2 regions of the Falsarthrobacter nasiphocae genome follow, and region 1 is predicted to be linked to the other one. Evidence: predicted binding sites of a transcription regulator. Region 1 holds the regulator's gene; the other holds the start of a gene.

Evidence for each region. The regulator HrcA, encoded in region 1, represses chaperone genes, less so after heat shock. The targets are predictions, from matches to a motif close to TTNGCACTCGNNNNNNNCGAGTGCNAA.
Region 2: a site for HrcA is predicted at 5,522-5,548, ahead of groL (chaperonin GroEL). Genes of this name have one in related genera too.

The regions. Positions count from the first base shown of each region.
Region 1 covers NZ_JAVDUI010000001.1:5,014-13,314, reverse strand. The annotation lists gene J2S35_RS00060 (PhoH family protein) at 1-349, opposite strand, end outside; gene J2S35_RS00055 (16S rRNA (uracil(1498)-N(3))-methyltransferase) at 342-1,190, opposite strand; gene dnaJ (molecular chaperone DnaJ) at 1,187-2,335, opposite strand; gene hrcA (heat-inducible transcriptional repressor HrcA) at 2,332-3,372, opposite strand; gene J2S35_RS00040 (DUF3097 domain-containing protein) at 3,545-4,411, shown strand; gene J2S35_RS00035 (DUF4870 domain-containing protein) at 4,498-4,911, shown strand; gene hemW (radical SAM family heme chaperone HemW) at 4,908-6,140, opposite strand; gene lepA (translation elongation factor 4) at 6,146-8,005, opposite strand; gene rpsT (30S ribosomal protein S20) at 8,286-8,301, shown strand, end outside.
Region 2 covers NZ_JAVDUI010000001.1:775,259-783,559, reverse strand. The annotation lists gene J2S35_RS03495 (acyl-CoA thioesterase) at 1-353, opposite strand, end outside; tRNA gene J2S35_RS03490 (tRNA-Val) at 417-493, shown strand; gene J2S35_RS03485 (lipid II:glycine glycyltransferase FemX) at 741-1,817, shown strand; gene J2S35_RS03480 (threonine/serine exporter family protein) at 1,862-3,520, shown strand; gene J2S35_RS03475 (uracil-DNA glycosylase) at 3,564-4,292, opposite strand; gene J2S35_RS03470 (DUF3263 domain-containing protein) at 4,481-4,828, shown strand; gene J2S35_RS03465 (LytR C-terminal domain-containing protein) at 4,825-5,436, shown strand; gene groL (chaperonin GroEL) at 5,679-7,304, shown strand; gene J2S35_RS03455 (RNase H family protein) at 7,467-8,301, shown strand, end outside.

The sequences.
Region 1 (8,301 bases):
GCGAGGACAGGATGTTGGTCGTGAGGACCTCGGAGGGCGCCGGCACCGCGCCGGGCTCGTCCCCGCGCGCGTCGAGCATGCTCACGACCTGCCCGATGAGGTGCTCGGTGACAGGGGTGCCGCGGCGGGCGACGCCGCGCAGCTCCCCCAGGAGGTCTTCGGCGCGGCGCAACGCGGCCGCGTCAGGGGCGGACACCCGCAGGCTCTCACCGCGGGGCGTCAAGACCACGCCGGGCAGCCGGCTCTCGACGAACCCGATGGTTCGGTCCCCTGGGCCTAGGACCCTCAGGGCTTCTTCGGACGACCCGAAGGTCAGGACGGACTCGGCCGGCTCACTGTGATCAGTCATCGACGTCCATTTTAGGGGCCTGCCCTGAGTGCTTCCGGCGAGCCGCCCCCAGTCCCGCCAGCTCAAGGGCCTCCGTCACCGCCTGAAGCGCTGCCATGGCCACCGGCGCGGCCGACGACGACCGGAGCACGCGGGGGCCCAGCCCCGCCAGCGCGGCTCCGGCCCCGGTCAGCGCCTCGGTCTCTCGGGGCGAGATCCCGCCCTCCGGCCCGACGATGAGCCACACCTCCGGCACGGGCCATGCGTCCGCGTTCCGCCAGGCGACGTCGACCAGTCCCTCCGGCGCGTCCTCATGAAGGACGACCACGAGGGCGCCCGAGGCGACGGCCTCCCTGACCCGTCCCGCGAGGACCTTGGTCTGCGCGAGGGGCTCGAGGAGGGGCGTCCACGGGTTGCGCGACTGCTTGGCGGCCGCCTCGAGCGTGTTGCGCCACTTGGCCGCCGACTTCTCCGCCTTCGCCTGGGGCCAGCGGGCCACGGACCGCTCCGCCTCCCACGGTGTGACCCAGGCGGCGCCCAGCTCGGTGCACGTCTCGATCGAGGCGAGGTCCCGGTCCCCCTTGGCGAGGGCCTGCACCACCCGGACGGGCGGAGCGAGCCGCGGCACTGAGAGGATCTCTTCGGCCACGACGACGAGGCGCGGCTCCTTGCCGCGCATCGAGTCACCGCTGACAGGACCGACGACGACCCGCCCCTCCCCGTCAGAGATGCGCACGTGGGCGCCGTCAGCGAGACGGTGGACGGTCAGCGCGTGCTTGGCCTCACCGCCCTCGACGACGACGCGGCCGCCGAGCTCAGCCCCCGCAAGGGACCGCCCGGCCGCGAACTGGTGCAGGGTCACGCGTGCCCGCCGCCGAACTTGCCGCGCAGGCGAGAGAACACGCCCCCGGCCTGGGCGTCAGCGCGGACCGTGCCGGAGCGCTTGTCCTCGCCGCGCAGGCGGGCGAGCTCCTCGAGGAGCTCCCGCTCGCGCCCCTTGACCTTGGTCGGCGTCTCGACGTTGATGACCACGCGCAGGTCGCCACGGTCCTCCGTGGCGACGCCGTTGCGCAGCCGCTTGGCCCCGAGGCCGCGGAGCGTGCGGACGGTGCCGCTCTGGGTGCCCGCCTCGACGTTGACCGTCTGCGGTCCGTCGAACGTGTCGATCGTCAGCTCAGCGCCGAGCGCGGCCGTCGTCATCGGCACTGCGATGTTCGTCGTGAGATCGTCGCCGTCCCGCTCGAACGCCGAGTCTGGCTTGACCTTGATCTCCACGTAGAGGTCTCCCGCCGGGCCTCCGGCCACGCCGGCCTCGCCCTCGCCGCGGAGCTGAATGCGGTTGCCCGTGCGAATGCCGCCAGGGACCTTGATCGTGATGCTGCGGCGCTCCTGGACGCGGCCCTGGCCCTGGCACGTGACGCAGGGGTGCTTGATGACGGTGCCGAATCCGCGGCAGGAACCGCACGGGGCGGCCGACTGCATGCGGCCGAGCGGTGTGACGACCTCCTGGGCGATCTGACCCGAGCCCCGGCAGACGTCGCATGTCGTGGGGCGCGTGCCGGGCTCGCAGCACGATCCGTTGCACGTCTCGCAGACGACGGCCGTGCGCACGTCGATGGAGCGCGTGACACCGAAGACGGCCTCCTCGAGGGTGACCTGGACGCCGATGAGCGCGTCCTGGCCGGCCTGAGCGCGCGAGGCGGGGCCGCGCTGTCCTCCGCCGAAGAACGAGCCGAAGATGTCGCCGAAGTCGAAGCCTCCGAATCCGCCGCCGCCGCCGAAGCCCGGGGCGGCGTTGCCGTTCGCGTCGCCGAAGCGGTCGTAGTTGGCCCGCCGCTCGCGGTCGCTCAGCACCTCGTAGGCGTGCGAGACCTTCTTGAACTGCTCAGCCGCGTCCTCCCCCGGATTGATGTCCGGGTGATACTTGCGGGCGAGCTTCTTGTAGGCCCGCTTGATCTCTTCGTCGCTCGCGTCCTGGGCGACGCCAAGCGTCTCGTAATGGCTCACTGCGGGAGAATCCTTTGTTCGTCTGAGTGAAGAATGCGTGTGATGTAGCGGGCCACGGCCCGCACTGCCGCCATGGAGGCGGCGTAGTCCATGCGCGTGGGCCCAATGACTCCCAGCCCACCCTCCGGTGAGTCCGGGCTTCCGTAGTGGGCGACGACGACGGCCGCCTCGGAGAGGGGCCCGGCGTTCTCGCTGCCAATGCGCACTTCGAGATCCCGCTCCTCGAGGGAGATCTCCGAGAGCAGGCGCAGCAGCACCACCTGCTCCTCGAGGGCCTCGAGCACCGGCGTGACGGAGGAGGCGAAGTCTCGCCGGGAGCGGGCGAGGTGGGCCGTGCCACTCATCGCCAGGCGGGAGACCCGGAACGAGTCGCAGATCTCCGCAGCGGCCACGAGGATGGTCCCCACGGCACTCGGCGGACCCGGGGGCCCCTCCAGCGGGACGGCGGCGCGCGCCGAGGCGCCCGCCGATTCCAGGGGGAGGCCGACCAGCAGGGCCCGCGCGCTGTCCCGGGCGGCCTCGACCTCTGGCCGTGCCAGGCCCGGCAGCGCCACCGTCCGCTGCGACACCTGACCCGAGCTCGTCACCAGGATGACCAGCGAGATCGTCTCGCTCAGCTCCACGACCTCGATGGCCTGAACGCTCGCAGCGGAGCTCACCGGATACTGGATCATCGCCGCCTGCTGCGTCAACTGGCTCATGAGCCTCACGCTGCGCAGCATGACGTCGTCGAGATCCTCAGCCCCATCCAGGAAGGTGCGGATGGCGTTCCGCTCCGCCGCAGAGAGGGGCTTGACCTCGGAGATCCGGTCCACGAAGAGGCGGTAGCCGCGGTCCGTGGGGATGCGGCCTGCGCTCGTGTGCGGGGCCGTGATGAGGCCCTCTTCCTCGAGGACGGCCATGTCGTTGCGGATGGTGGCCGGGGAGACCCCGAGATGATGGCGGTCCGCCAGGGCCTTCGACCCCACGGGCTCGCGCGTGCACACGTAGTCTCCGACAATGGCGCGGAGCACGGCGAGGCGGCGCTCGTTCGGCACGCTGGCTGACACTCGCTCTCCCCCGTGGCGTCTCGATGGCTGGTTCCGTGCGGAGATCCCGCCGCCGCGCGCTCCCGGCTGGCAGTCACTTCGCACAAGTGCTAACTCTAGTATGGCTAGTCACCGGCTCACCCTGAGCGAACACGCCCACCCATCTCACCCGGAGGACCCCGTGCCGCAGTTCGACTATTCGTGGGGTCCCACCCGTCTCACCAAGCCCGTCAAGAAGGCGCTGCCCCGCGTGCCCGTGGAGCGGGACATGGTGCTGGAGGACCCGCTCTCGGGGTTCGTGGGCGCCGTGGTCCGGATCGAGAAGTCCGGAGGCGCGATCCTCATCGAGCTCGAGGACCGCCACGGCGCGATCCGCGCCTTCCCCCTCGGGCCAGGACTCCTCCTCGACGGCCAGGCCATCGACCTCACTCCCCCCGCGCCGACCGCCCCCAAGGGGCCCCAGCGGACGGCGAGCGGGTCCGTCAAGGTCGCCGGCCAGCGCGCGCGGACCGCCCGGGCCAGCCGAATCTGGGTCGAGGGCAAGCACGACGCGGAGCTCATCGAGAAGGTCTGGGGCGACGACCTGCGCGTGGAGGGGATCGTCGTCGAGCCCCTCCACGGCGTCGACGACCTCGGCGCAGCCATCGCGGACTTCGCTCCGTCCCCCACGCGCAGGCTCGGCATCCTCGTCGATCACCTCGTCGACGGCACCAAGGAGAGCCGGATCCGCGACGCGGCCATGCGCACTCCGGGCGCGCGGGGCAATGTCCTCATCGTCGGACACCCCTACGTGGACGTGTGGCAGACGGTCAAGCCCGGCGTCCTCGGACTCGCTGCGTGGCCCACTGTTCCGCGCGGCCAGGACTGGAAGACCGGCATCCTGCGCGGCCTCGGCTGGCCTCACGCCTCCCAGGCCGACGTCGCGAACGGCTGGCGCCGCATCCTCGGAGCCGTGACCACCTATGCGGATCTGGAGCCGAGTCTGCTCGGGCGCGTCGAGGAAGTGATCGACTTCGTCACCGTCCCACCCGGCGCCGGACCCGCCTGAGGGCGACCGGCGCGCCGATTGGCCGCTAGAATTGCCATACCCGCAAGACCCCACCCCCACTCGAGCGAATCAGGTAACAGCACCCCGTGGCACACGCTTCTTCTGAGCACGATCCCCGCGAGTCCGAGACGGACCGGTTCGAAGGCGCCCCAGCCTCTGCCCTCCCGCTGACCGCGGCGCAGGACCGCCAGTGGGCCACGCTCGCCCACTTCGGCGGCGTCCTCATGTGCGTGCCCTCGCTCCTGATCTTCCTCGTCTTCAAAGACCGCGGCCCGTTCACCGCCCAGGAGTCCAAGGAGGCGCTCAACTTCACGCTGCCCCCCACGATCCTCGCGCTCATCGCGCTGGCCCTGTCCCCGCTGCCGGGGATCGGCGGCTTCTTCGCGGTCGTCCACGCCATCATCTGGGTGATCGTCACGATCTTCTCGGTGCTCGCGGGCATCGAGGTCGAGCGCGGCCGCCCGTACCGCTACGACTTCAACCTGCGCCTCATCCGCTAGTCGAGAAGCTCGCGAACCACCGCGTCCGCCATGAGCCGGCCCCTGAGGGTCAGCACGAGCCGCCCGGCGAACGCCGCCTTCGGCTCAACCAGCTCGCGGGCGATCAGCCCCGCGACCTTCTCACGGCCCGCCGGCCCCACGACGGCGAGGTCCAGCCCCTCCCGCATGCGAATCTCCAGGAGCACGCGCTCCACGTGTCGCTGCTCCTCGGTGAGGACCTCCCGCCCCACACTCGGGCTCTCCCCCGCGAGCAGCCGCTGGGCGTAGGCCGTGGGGTGCTTCGCGTTCCAGAAGCGGACGCCCCCGACATGCGAGTGCGCACCGGGGCCGACGCCCCACCAGTCTGATCCAAGCCAGTACGCCTGGTTGTGGCGGGAGCGCTCTGCTTCACTCTTCGCGAAGTTGCTCACCTCGTACCACTCAAAGCCCGCCGCGGTGAGGAGCGAGTCGGCCAGCTCGTACTTGTCCGCGGCCTCGTCGTCGCTCGGGTAGGGCAGCTCACCGCGCCGCATCCGGGCCGCGAGCTTCGTGCCGTCCTCGATGATGAGCGAGTACGCCGAGACGTGCTCCGTCTCGAGCGCAATGGCCTCCTCGAGGGAGCGCCGCCAATCCCCGAGGCTCTCGCCCGGTGTGCCGTAGATGAGATCCACGCTCGCCGACAGGCCCAGCTCCCGCGCCCACGCCGTCACAACGGGCAGACGTTCCGGCTCATGCGTGCGGTCCAAGGTGCGCAGGACGTGCGGGACGGCGGACTGCATGCCGAAGGACACGCGAGTGAGGCCCTCCGCGGCCATCGCCTCGAGCATCTCCCGGGTGACCGAGTCCGGATTGGCCTCCATCGTCACCTCGGCCCCTGGCTCAAGCCCGAACCGTTCGACCGCCGCACGGAGAATGGCCGCGAGATCCTCGGCGGGCAGCTGCGACGGCGTCCCCCCGCCGAAGAAGACCGAGTGCAGCGGCCGACCGTCGTCGGCCTCTTCACCGGCGCCGAGAACCCGGCGCGCGAGATCCAACTCCCGCACCGCCTGACCCGCGTACTCCGCCTGCGCGCCCCCGCCGCCGAGCTCGGTGGCGGTGTACGTGTTGAAGTCGCAATAGCCGCAGCGCACCGAGCAGAACGGCACGTGGACGTAGAGCGAGAGAGGGCGGCCCGCCGAGCCCTCCAGGGCGGACGGGGGCAGCGAGCCGTCGAGGGGAGGCTTCTCGCCGAGGGGCAGTGAAGGAGCCACGCGGGCTACTTCTTCTTGTCCTTGGAGTCCTTCGACTCATCCGACGAGAGCGCGGCGATGAACGCCTCCTGCGGGACCTCGACGCGGCCCACCATCTTCATGCGCTTCTTGCCTTCCTTCTGCTTCTCGAGCAGTTTGCGCTTGCGGCTGATGTCGCCGCCGTAGCACTTGGCGAGCACGTCCTTGCGGATGGCGCGGATGTTCTCGCGGGCAATGATGCGCGAGCCGATCGCCGCCTGGATGGGGACCTCGAACTGCTGGCGCGGAATGAGCTCCCGGAGCTTCGCCGTCAGGCGGGTGCCGTACGCGTAGGCCTTGTCGCGGTGCGTGATCGCGGAGAACGCGTCCACCTGCTCGCCCTGAAGGAGGATGTCCACCTTGACGAGGTCAGCGACCTGCTCGCCGTCCGCCTTCCAATCGAGGGAGGCATAGCCGCGCGTGCGGGACTTGAGCACGTCGAAGAAGTCGAAGACGATCTCGGCGAGCGGGAGCCAGTAGCGGATCTCCACGCGCTCCTCCGAGAGGTAGTCCATGCCCTTCAACTGGCCGCGACGGGACTGGCACAGCTCCATGATGGCCCCCACGAACTCATTGGGCGCGAGGATGGTCGCCGAGACCATCGGCTCCTTGACCTCCGTCACCTTCCCGGAGGGGAACTCCGAGGGGTTGGTGACGACGACGCGCGAGCGGTCCTCGAGCTCCACCTCGTAGACGACGTTGGGCGCCGTCGAGATGAGGTCAAGGTTGAACTCGCGCTCGAGCCGCTCGCGGACGATCTCCAGGTGGAGCAGCCCAAGGAAGCCGACACGGAAGCCGAACCCGAGCGCAGCACTCGTCTCCGGCTCGTACACGAGGGCCGCGTCGTTGAGCTTGAGCTTGTCCAGCGCGTCGCGGAGCACCGGGTAGTCCGTGCCGTCCAGGGGGTACAGGCCCGAGAAGACCATGGGCTTGGGGTCCTCGTAGCCGGCAAGCGTGTCCTCGGCGGGCTTGGCGAAGTTCGTGACCGTGTCGCCCACCTTGGACTGGCGCACGTCCTTCACGCCAGTGATGAGGTATCCCACCTCGCCGACGCCGAGGCCCTGGGTGGGGATCGGCTCCGGGGAGACGACGCCGATCTCCAGGAGCTCGTGCGTGGCGCGGGTGGACATCATGACAATCCGCTCGCGGGGGCTCAGGGAACCGTCGACGACGCGCACGTACGTCACAACGCCGCGGTACGTGTCGTACACCGAGTCGAAGATCATGGCACGCGCCGGGGCGTCCGGGTCGCCGACCGGGGCGGGGATGTCACGGACGATCTTGTCGAGCAGCGGCTCCACGCCCACGCCCGTCTTGCCGGAGACCTTGAGGACGTCCGCGGGGTCTCCGCCGATGAGCGACGCGATCTCCTCCGCGTACTTCTCCGGCTGAGCGGCGGGGAGGTCGATCTTGTTGAGCACGGGGATGATCGTCAGCTCGTTCTCCATGGCCAGGTAGAGATTGGCCAGGGTCTGAGCCTCGATGCCCTGCGCGGCGTCGACGAGGAGGACGGCGCCCTCGCACGCCGCCAGCGAGCGGGAGACCTCGTAGGTGAAGTCCACGTGGCCCGGCGTGTCGATCATGTTGAGCGCGTAGGTTGTGTCGTCCAGCTCCCACGGCATGCGGACGGCCTGGGACTTGATCGTGATGCCACGCTCCCGCTCAATGTCCATGCGGTCCAGGTACTGCGCCTTCATGTCACGCGGCTGCACGACCCCGGTGAACTGCAGCATCCGGTCCGCGAGGGTGGACTTGCCGTGGTCAATGTGGGCGATGATGCAGAAATTGCGGATGAGCTCCGCGGGGGTCTGCGCGGGCGTCAGCGCGTTGAGGGCCTTGGGCGACACGGGTACGAATTATCCTTGCGAAGAGTGGAGGCAGGGCAGTGATTCATTCTCCCATGAAGACGGCTGTCCCGCGCGTCGTCCGCGCGGCGAACTCCCCGCGCGACACGGCGGCGGTCAGGAATCGGGCGATCCGCCGCATGTTTGCTAGACTGTGTGGTTGTGTGTCCGCGCAGGTCGACGGGCACCCCGTCAGGTGATCCCCGCGGTACCCCACGCCGCTCAGTCGTCACCACGGCGGGACACCCTCACCGACCAGTTCTCCATCAGTGAAAGAGCAGTTGTGGCCAACATCAAGT
Region 2 (8,301 bases), 770 kb from region 1:
TCGGCCACCATGCGCTGCTCGAAGTACACCGCCCGCTCGTCCGAGCCGAGGATGCGAGTGTGGAGCTCGTAGGCCTTGCCGAGATTGAGGGACTTGCGGAACGAGATGGTCTCCGCCGCCACGACGGGCGTCCAGCCATTGGACCGGGTCTTCTCGAACGCGCCGGCGCGCACGAGGAGGTCGAACCGCCCCAAATCGAACATCGTGAAGTAGACGCCGTTGTTCATATGAACGGCGATGTCCACATCCATGGGGAGGGTTCGAAATCTCACGACTGATGTGTCCCACAGGGAGAGCGGGGAGCGCCGGCGGGACATGACGAGGTTGAGGAGTGTGCGCAGTAAGTAGTGCATGCGGGCCAGCCTACCGACGATTACCCACACGGGGCCTGAGTGGACTACACTGGGAACTCGTGCGCTTCCTTAGCTCAGTTGGTTAGAGCGCTCGCTTCACACGCGAGAGGTCGCTGGTTCGAGTCCAGTAGGAAGCACCAATGACGGCAGGGGCGGAGAGATCCGCCCCTGCCGTTCTCGCGTTGTGGGTCCGCGGCGGGGATGCGTCGGCGGGCTGCCGGGGGCAGGGCTCGGGCGCCGTCAGCTCATCACCCGAGGGCCTCAGGAACATCACACTCGGTGCCTGGCCTCGGGTCTGAGCCACCGAGTAAGCTCGAAACAGAGAGTGACCGCGCCGCAGCTGGGAGAGGGCTGCGGGCGCCGAGAACGGATCAGAGGCTTCTTTACATGGTGAATTTTTCGGCGCGCTTCGCGACCGCTCAAGAGATCGTCGACTGGGACGACCACGTCACGTCGAACCCCAACGGCGGCAACATGCTGCAGTCCGCTTCCTTCGCGGAGGTCAAGTCCCACTTCGGCTGGGCCCCCCGCTTCCTCGTCATCGAGGCGGACGGCGTGCAGCCCAGCTACAACCTCGCCCTTGAGAAGTCTGTCCCAGGGCTCGGCAAGTACTGGTACCTCATCAAGGGGCCGGACGTCGGCCAGCCGGAGCACCTGCTCCCCGCGGCTGAGGCTGTGCGGGAGTTCGTGCGGCGCGAGCGCCTTGGGGTCTTCGCCGTGCGCGTCGAGCCGGATGTTCTCGCGAGCGACGACCTCGCCGCTTCTCTGACCGGCGCCGGGCTCGTCAAGGTCCCCGACCTACAGCCCAATGACCACACGGCCATCCTCGACACGACTCTCGACGAGCAGCCCCTCCTGCGCTCCCTCCATACCCGCGGCCGCAACGCCGTGCGCCGCGCCCTGCGCGAGGGTGCCCAGGCGAAGCGGGTGGAGCCGACGGACGAGAACTTCCGCACGATGTTCGAGCTCATGAACCAGGTCCAGGACCGCAACGCTATGCGGCTGCGATCCTACGAGTACTACTCGATGTTCTGGCGGGCCTTCGTCGAGGCCGGCCAGGGGCGCTTGTACTTCGCCTACGAGGACGGCGTCCCCGCGGTGGGCGCCTTCGTCATCAACTATGGCAAGAAGGGCACGTACAAGGACGGCGGGTCGATCCCCCGGCGCAAGCAGTACGGGGACTCACACCAGCTCCAGTGGCAGGCGATCCTCGACCTCAAGGCCGAGCACGGCATCACGGAGTACGACTTCTGCGGCACGCCCCCCGCGAGCGAGCTCAAGAACCCGGAACACCCCCTGTACGGCCTGGGCCTCTTCAAGACGAGCTTCACGAAGACGGTGGTGGACTTCGTGGGCTGCTACGACGTCGTCGTTGACCGTGTGCGGTACGGCGCGTGGGCGCGCCTGGGCGAGAAGGTGGCCCGCAACCTCTGGGACCGCAAGCACCACCAGCCGTTCTACTGATTCTCGAAAGACCCGGCCGCACGAGCCGAGAAAGGAGCGGGTGAGTGTCGCAGGACCCCGTCACCTCGCCGCAGGACCGGCTGGCGGCGCTCGTGGGGGTCAGCCCCGAGCTCTCGACCGGGCCCGTGGAGCACCCCACGGACCCCGAGACCCCTGAGAAGGGCTCGGAGGGCCGGCCCGCGCCTGGCCGCGCGGGACGGGAGGAGACCGGGTCAGCAGGGGTTGACCCAACGAGCGCGCTCGCGGCCACACCCGGCTCCGTGGGCGCCCCCGCCGTTCGAGGCACGGCGGCCGCCCGCAGGCTTCTGCGCAAAATGGTCCAGGGCGAGGCCCCGCCCACCCAGGCCATGGCGATCACCGACCGGCTCGCAGGCTCGCCCTACGCCCGCTCGATGCCCCGCTTCGAGCCGCCCGAGACCGCCGGGATCAACGCCTACGAAGGCGCCCGGAAGACGCTCGATCTCGCTCTGCACCTCGCCGAGGTCATGTTCCGCTATGGCGCCGGCGCCCTCGAGGTGGAGACAAGCATGATCGCCGTGACGGCGGCGTATGGGCTGAGGGATGTCGACGTCGACATCACGAACCAGTCAGTCCAGCTCAACTATTCCCCGCCGGGGCAGACGCCCATCACCGTCCTGCGCGTTGTGCGCTCCTGGACGAACAACTACGCGGGCCTTGTCATGGTCCATGACCTCGTGACCAAGATCGTGGCCGGCGGGGTGAGCCGCACGGACGCGGCCGACGAGCTCCGGCGAATCACGAAGCGGCCCAAGCCGTTCGCCAAGTGGATGGTCACGGTGGCCGGCGCTGTCTTCTGCGGGCTGATCGTCATCATGATCGGAGGCCACGTCCCGGAGGCGCTCGTGACAACCGCCGCGACCCTCGTGTCCGGCCTCGCGGCACGGCAGCTCTCCCGCTGGCGCGTCCCGGACTTCTACTCGACGACGGTGAGCGCGTTCGTCGTCACCGCCTTCGCCATGGGGATGTTCGCGCTCAACGACGGCTTCCGCCCGTCCCTCGCCGTGGCCGGCGGGCTCGTCCTCCTCGTGCCGGCCGGACGCACCGTGGGCGCGGTTCAGGACGCCATCAACGGGTTCCCCGTCACCGCGGCGGGCCGTCTTCTCTCGGCGATGCTGACGTTTGGGGCCATCGTCGTCGGCATCGCTGTGCCCGTGGTCGTCGCGAGCATCATCGGGGTGGAGCAGCTCGATGTCACGTGGAAGCCCGTGCCCTACCTCAGCCCGTGGGCCACCGCGATCGTCGTCTTCGCGGCGGCGTCGCTCATCGTCGTCTTCGAGCAGAGCCAGGTGAGGCTGCTCCTGCCGACGGCCGTCGTGGCGACGGTCGGCTACGCGGCCTACGTGATCTTCATCGGGCTCGGGTTCGGGGAGCGCCTCACGCCCGCGCTGGCAGCCGGCGTGGTGGGCTTCGTGGCGCGGATCGTGGCGTTGCGCCTCGGCGCGCCGCAGCTCGTCGTCGCCGTCCCCGCCGTCCTGTACCTGCTGCCCGGGCTCTCGATCTTCCGCGCGATGTACACCCTGACCATCGAGGAGTCGACGTTCACGGGCGTGGGCGGCCTCGCCGGTGCACTCATGATCATCCTCGGGCTCGCGGCCGGGCTCGTCGCGGGCGACAACCTCGCCCGGCCCCTGACGCGCGCCTCGCAGTCCACGGTGGACCAGCGGCGCGGCCGCCGCCGCTGACCCGCGCGAGCGCCTGGCCACTCCCCGCCCCTCGCCGCCCGGCCTAGGCCGGCTCGGTCGCGTGGTCCGCGTCCGGATCGAGGAGCGAGCGCACCCAGTCCACGGGCTCGAGCCCGTGTGCCGTCAGGTGCTCGTTCGCGCGGCTGAAGGGGCGGGAGCCGAAGAAGCCCCGGCTCGCCGAGAGGGGTGACGGGTGCGCGGAGGCGATCCGTCGGACGAGCGGCCCGTCAGGCAGCGCGTCCCCGACCTTCTGCGCGTGCCGCCCCCACTCCAGGAGCACGAGCGGCCGCTCATCCCGGACTGACCTTTCCACCACGGTGCTCAGCGCGTCGATGGTCAGCTGCTGCCAGCCCAGCCGTGAGTGGGAGCCCGGCGCCCCGGGGCGGACCGTCAGGCACGTGTTGAGGAGGAGAACTCCCTGGGCGAGCCACCCGGAGAGGTCCGCTGTGGCCCCGGCGAGGAGCGGCGCCTCGCCCGGCAGATCCGCGGCGAGCTCCCGGTAGATGTTCGCGAGGCTCTTGGGCAGCGGCGCCACGGAGCGGTGGGCGGAGAACGCGAGGCCCATGGCGTGGCCGGGCGTGGGGTAGGGGTCCTGCCCGATGATCACGCACCTCACGGCGGCCGGGGCCACGGAGAACGCAGCCAGCGCCCGCTCGCGCCCGGGGAGGAACTCGGGGCAGTCCTGCTCGGCTGCGTCGAGGAGCTCCTCGGCGCGCCGGGCGAAGCCGGGGAGGGACTGCTCCCAGTCCGGGTGTGGCGGTTCGGGGTTCATGCGCACTCCTGCTGGCGGTGGTCGGCGGTGGGTCAAGAGCGGGCGGACGACGACGGCGGCTGGCGCCGGGGCGGGCCCCGCGGGAACGGCGTCCCTCGCGGCGGGTGCCCCGCCGCCCTGGGCCGCGACGCTCGACAGGCCCCAGGCCGCATCGCGCGCGGACCCGCAAGTTTCCTAGACTAGTCCGTATGCCTGACGCCAGCCCCGTGCCCCAGCCCTCGACGGAGGGAGACGGAGCGCGCGCCGAGGCCCCCGCCCCCTTGACCCCGCAGGAGCGAGCCAGCCTCGAGCTGGAGTCCGAGCCGTGGAAGCACACCGCCCCCAAGGACCGCGCGATCCGCACGCGCCTCGGCCTCGAGCCCGTGGACCACTACCTGATGGTTCGCAGTCTGCTGCAGGACCCCCGCGCGGCACGGGAGTTTCCGGCTCTCGTCGCTAGACTTTCCGGGAGAGTCGACGAGGCGCGGTCTCGGTACTCGCTCGGCGGCTGGGCCGCCGAGGCCCCCGCGCCTCCTGCTGCGGAGGAGCCCCGATGAGTATGAGTGACGACGCGCCTCGGCACGAGAGGGGCGCCGGCGAGGCGTGGCCCCGGGACTCGTACGACGAGATCCCGGAGAACCCCCGCCATGTAGGGGCCCATCGTGCGCGCTTTGTCGAGCCGGCCGGCCGGGTCGGCACGCTCGTGGTGGCTGGCCTGTGCGCGCTCCTCGTGGGCTTCGTGGCCGCGTTCGTTCTGCCTTTCTTCGGCTTCATGCCCCGCGCGTCGCAGCATGCGGTGCCCTCGGCGGCCCCGTCGTCGGCCTCCGCCAGCCCCAGCCCGTCCGCCTCGGCGAGCACGCCGGAGAGCGCTGCCGCAGACAAGGCCCTGCGCAAGCGGACGGTCAACGTGTTCAACGCGACCGGAGCGGAGGGCCGCCAGCGCGACGACGCGGCTGCGCTGTCCGCCAAGGGGTGGGTCATCGGCCAGATCGGGGTGTGGGGCCAGGAGGACCCGGGGCGCACGACCGTCTACTACAGCGGGTCCTCGACGAAGGCCGCCGCTGACCTTCTCGCGAGCGACCTCGGGGGAGCGGCAACGGCCGTGGACAAGAGCCTCGGCAAGAGCCTCGTGGTCGTCGTCTCCCCGGGCTACGGCGCGGGATAGGGGCGGGCGCGAGGCCCGGCTCGGGCGGGTTTCGCCCAGGGCCCACCTGTCTTGCACTCATCAGGGGAGAGTGCTAACAATGGACTTAGCACTCAGGGCACGGGACTGCTAACGTCGCCGTTCCTGACATTCGCGATCTCACTTACGATGAGGCGGCCCGTCACGCGGGCCCCGTCCGTCGCGGGCATCGGGGCGGGATCAGTGTTCATCTGCATATCGCTGTCCTGAAAGGACTCCACCACATGGCAAAGCTCATCGCTTTTGATGAAGAAGCACGCCGCGGACTTGAGCGGGGCCTCAACACGCTCGCCGACGCCGTCAAGGTGACGCTCGGCCCGCGCGGCCGCAACGTCGTTCTCGAGAAGAAGTGGGGCGCCCCCACGATCACGAATGACGGCGTCTCCATCGCCAAGGAGATCGAGCTCGAGGATCCTTACGAGAAGATCGGCGCGGAGCTCGTCAAGGAGGTCGCCAAGAAGACCGACGACGTCGCAGGCGACGGCACGACCACCGCCACCGTTCTCGCCCAGGCCCTCGTCCGCGAAGGCCTCCGCAACGTGGCGGCCGGTGCGGACCCGCTGTCGCTGAAGCGCGGCATCGAGAAGGCCGTCGAGGCCGTGACGGCTGAGCTCATCGCCTCCGCCAAGGAAGTCGAGACCAAGGAGCAGATCGCGGCGACCGCCTCGATCTCCGCCGGCGACACCCAGATCGGCAACCTCATCGCCGAGGCCCTCGACAAGGTGGGCAAGGAAGGCGTCATCACCGTCGAGGAGTCCAACACCTTCGGGCTCGAGCTCGAGCTCACCGAGGGCATGCGCTTCGACAAGGGCTACATCTCCGGCTACTTCGTCACGGATGCCGACCGCCAGGAAGCCGTCCTCGAGGACCCGTACATCCTCATCGTCAACTCCAAGATCTCCACGGTCAAGGACATGGTGGCCATCCTCGAGAAGGTCATGCAGTCCGGCAAGCCGCTGCTGATCATCGCCGAGGACGTCGAGTCCGAGGCGCTCGCGACGCTCGTCGTCAACAAGATCCGCGGCACGTTCAAGTCCGTCGCCGTCAAGGCTCCGGGCTTCGGCGACCGCCGCAAGGCTCAGCTTGCCGACATCGCCATCCTCACGGGCGGCCAGGTCATCTCCGAGGAGGTCGGCCTCTCCCTCGAGGGCGCCACGCTTGACCTGCTCGGCCAGGCCCGCAAGGTGGTCGTCACGAAGGACGAGACGACCATCGTCGAGGGCGCAGGCGACGCCGAGGCCATCGCCGGCCGCGTGGCTCAGATCCGCGCGGAGATCGACAACTCGGACTCGGACTACGACCGCGAGAAGCTCCAGGAGCGCCTCGCCAAGCTTGCGGGCGGCGTGGCCGTCCTCAAGTCCGGCGCCGCGACGGAGGTCGAGCTCAAGGAGCGCAAGCACCGCATCGAGGATGCCGTGCGCAACGCCAAGGCTGCCGTTGAGGAGGGCATCGTCGCCGGTGGCGGCGTGGCCCTCATCCAGGCAGGCAAGGCCGCCTTCGAGAAGCTCGAGCTCACGGGTGATGAGGCCACTGGCGCCAACATCGTCAAGGTGGCCATCGACGCTCCGCTCAAGCAGATCGCCCTCAACGCCGGCCTCGAGCCGGGTGTTGTGGCTGACAAGGTCCGCGGCCTCGCCGCCGGACACGGCCTCAATGCGGCCACGGGCGAGTACGAGGACCTCCTCGCCGCAGGCATCAACGACCCGGTGAAGGTGACGCGCTCTGCACTGCAGAACGCGGCGTCCATCGCGGGCCTCTTCCTCACCACGGAGGCCGTCGTGGCCGACAAGCCGGAGAAGAACGCTCCGGCCGCCGGTGGGGACGAGATGGGCGGCATGGGCGGCTTCTAGTCGCGACGCGCCCACGCGCAGACCCACGCGGGCCCGTCCCGAGCACAGCGCTCGGGGCGGGCCCGCTTCCGTGTGCGCGCCCGCTCGGGGATGCCGCGGTCCGGCCTGCGTGCCCGGCCGCCGTCCCCAGCGGCCCGGGGCCGGTCTGGGATACTGGGTCTCATGAAGATTATTGCCGCAGCAGACGGATCCGCCCTCGGAAACCCCGGGCCCGCCGGCTGGGGCTGGTATATCGACGAGGACACCTGGGCCTCCGGCGGCTGGCCCCGCGGCACCAACAACATGGGCGAGCTCATGGCCGTGCTGGACCTGCTCCGGCAGACCCGCCACGTCAGCGAGCTCCAGGTGCTCTGCGACAGCCAGTACGTCATCAATTCCGTGACCAAGTGGATGCCCGGGTGGAAGCGGAAGGGCTGGCGCAAGGCGGACGGCAAGCCCGTGCTCAATGTGGACCTCCTCAAGGAGATCGACCGCGAGATGGCAGGGCGCACCGTGACCTTCACCTGGGTCAAGGGCCACGCGGGCCATCCCCTCAACGAGGCGGCCGACAAGAAGGCCAACGGCGCGGCGCAGCGCTTCGCCCGCGGCAACGGCGGCGACGCGGGCCCCGGCTTCCCGCAGCCCGCTCGTGCCGCCGCGCACGAGGCTGCCGGGCCCAGGGACCCGGAGCCGGCCCATGTCGCCACCGACGCGGCGGCATCCCCGCGTGCAGGCGCCCAGGCACCGGCCCCGCGTGCAGGCGGCCAGGCACCGGCCCCGCGTGGGAGCTCGCCGGCGGCGGCCCAGGAGGCCGCCCTCACGTGGGACGAGGAGGGGGCCTCCTGGAGCATCGTCGAGTCAGAGCGGAGCCCGCACGAAGAGGTGCTCGCGCTCGAACGGCGCCTCGCGTCCCCAGAGGGCCGCGCGGACATCGCCGACGTCGCCTTCCTCCTCCACGCTGACTTCATGGAGGTGGGCTCGTCGGGACGGCGGTATGACCGCGCCGAGATGCTTGCCC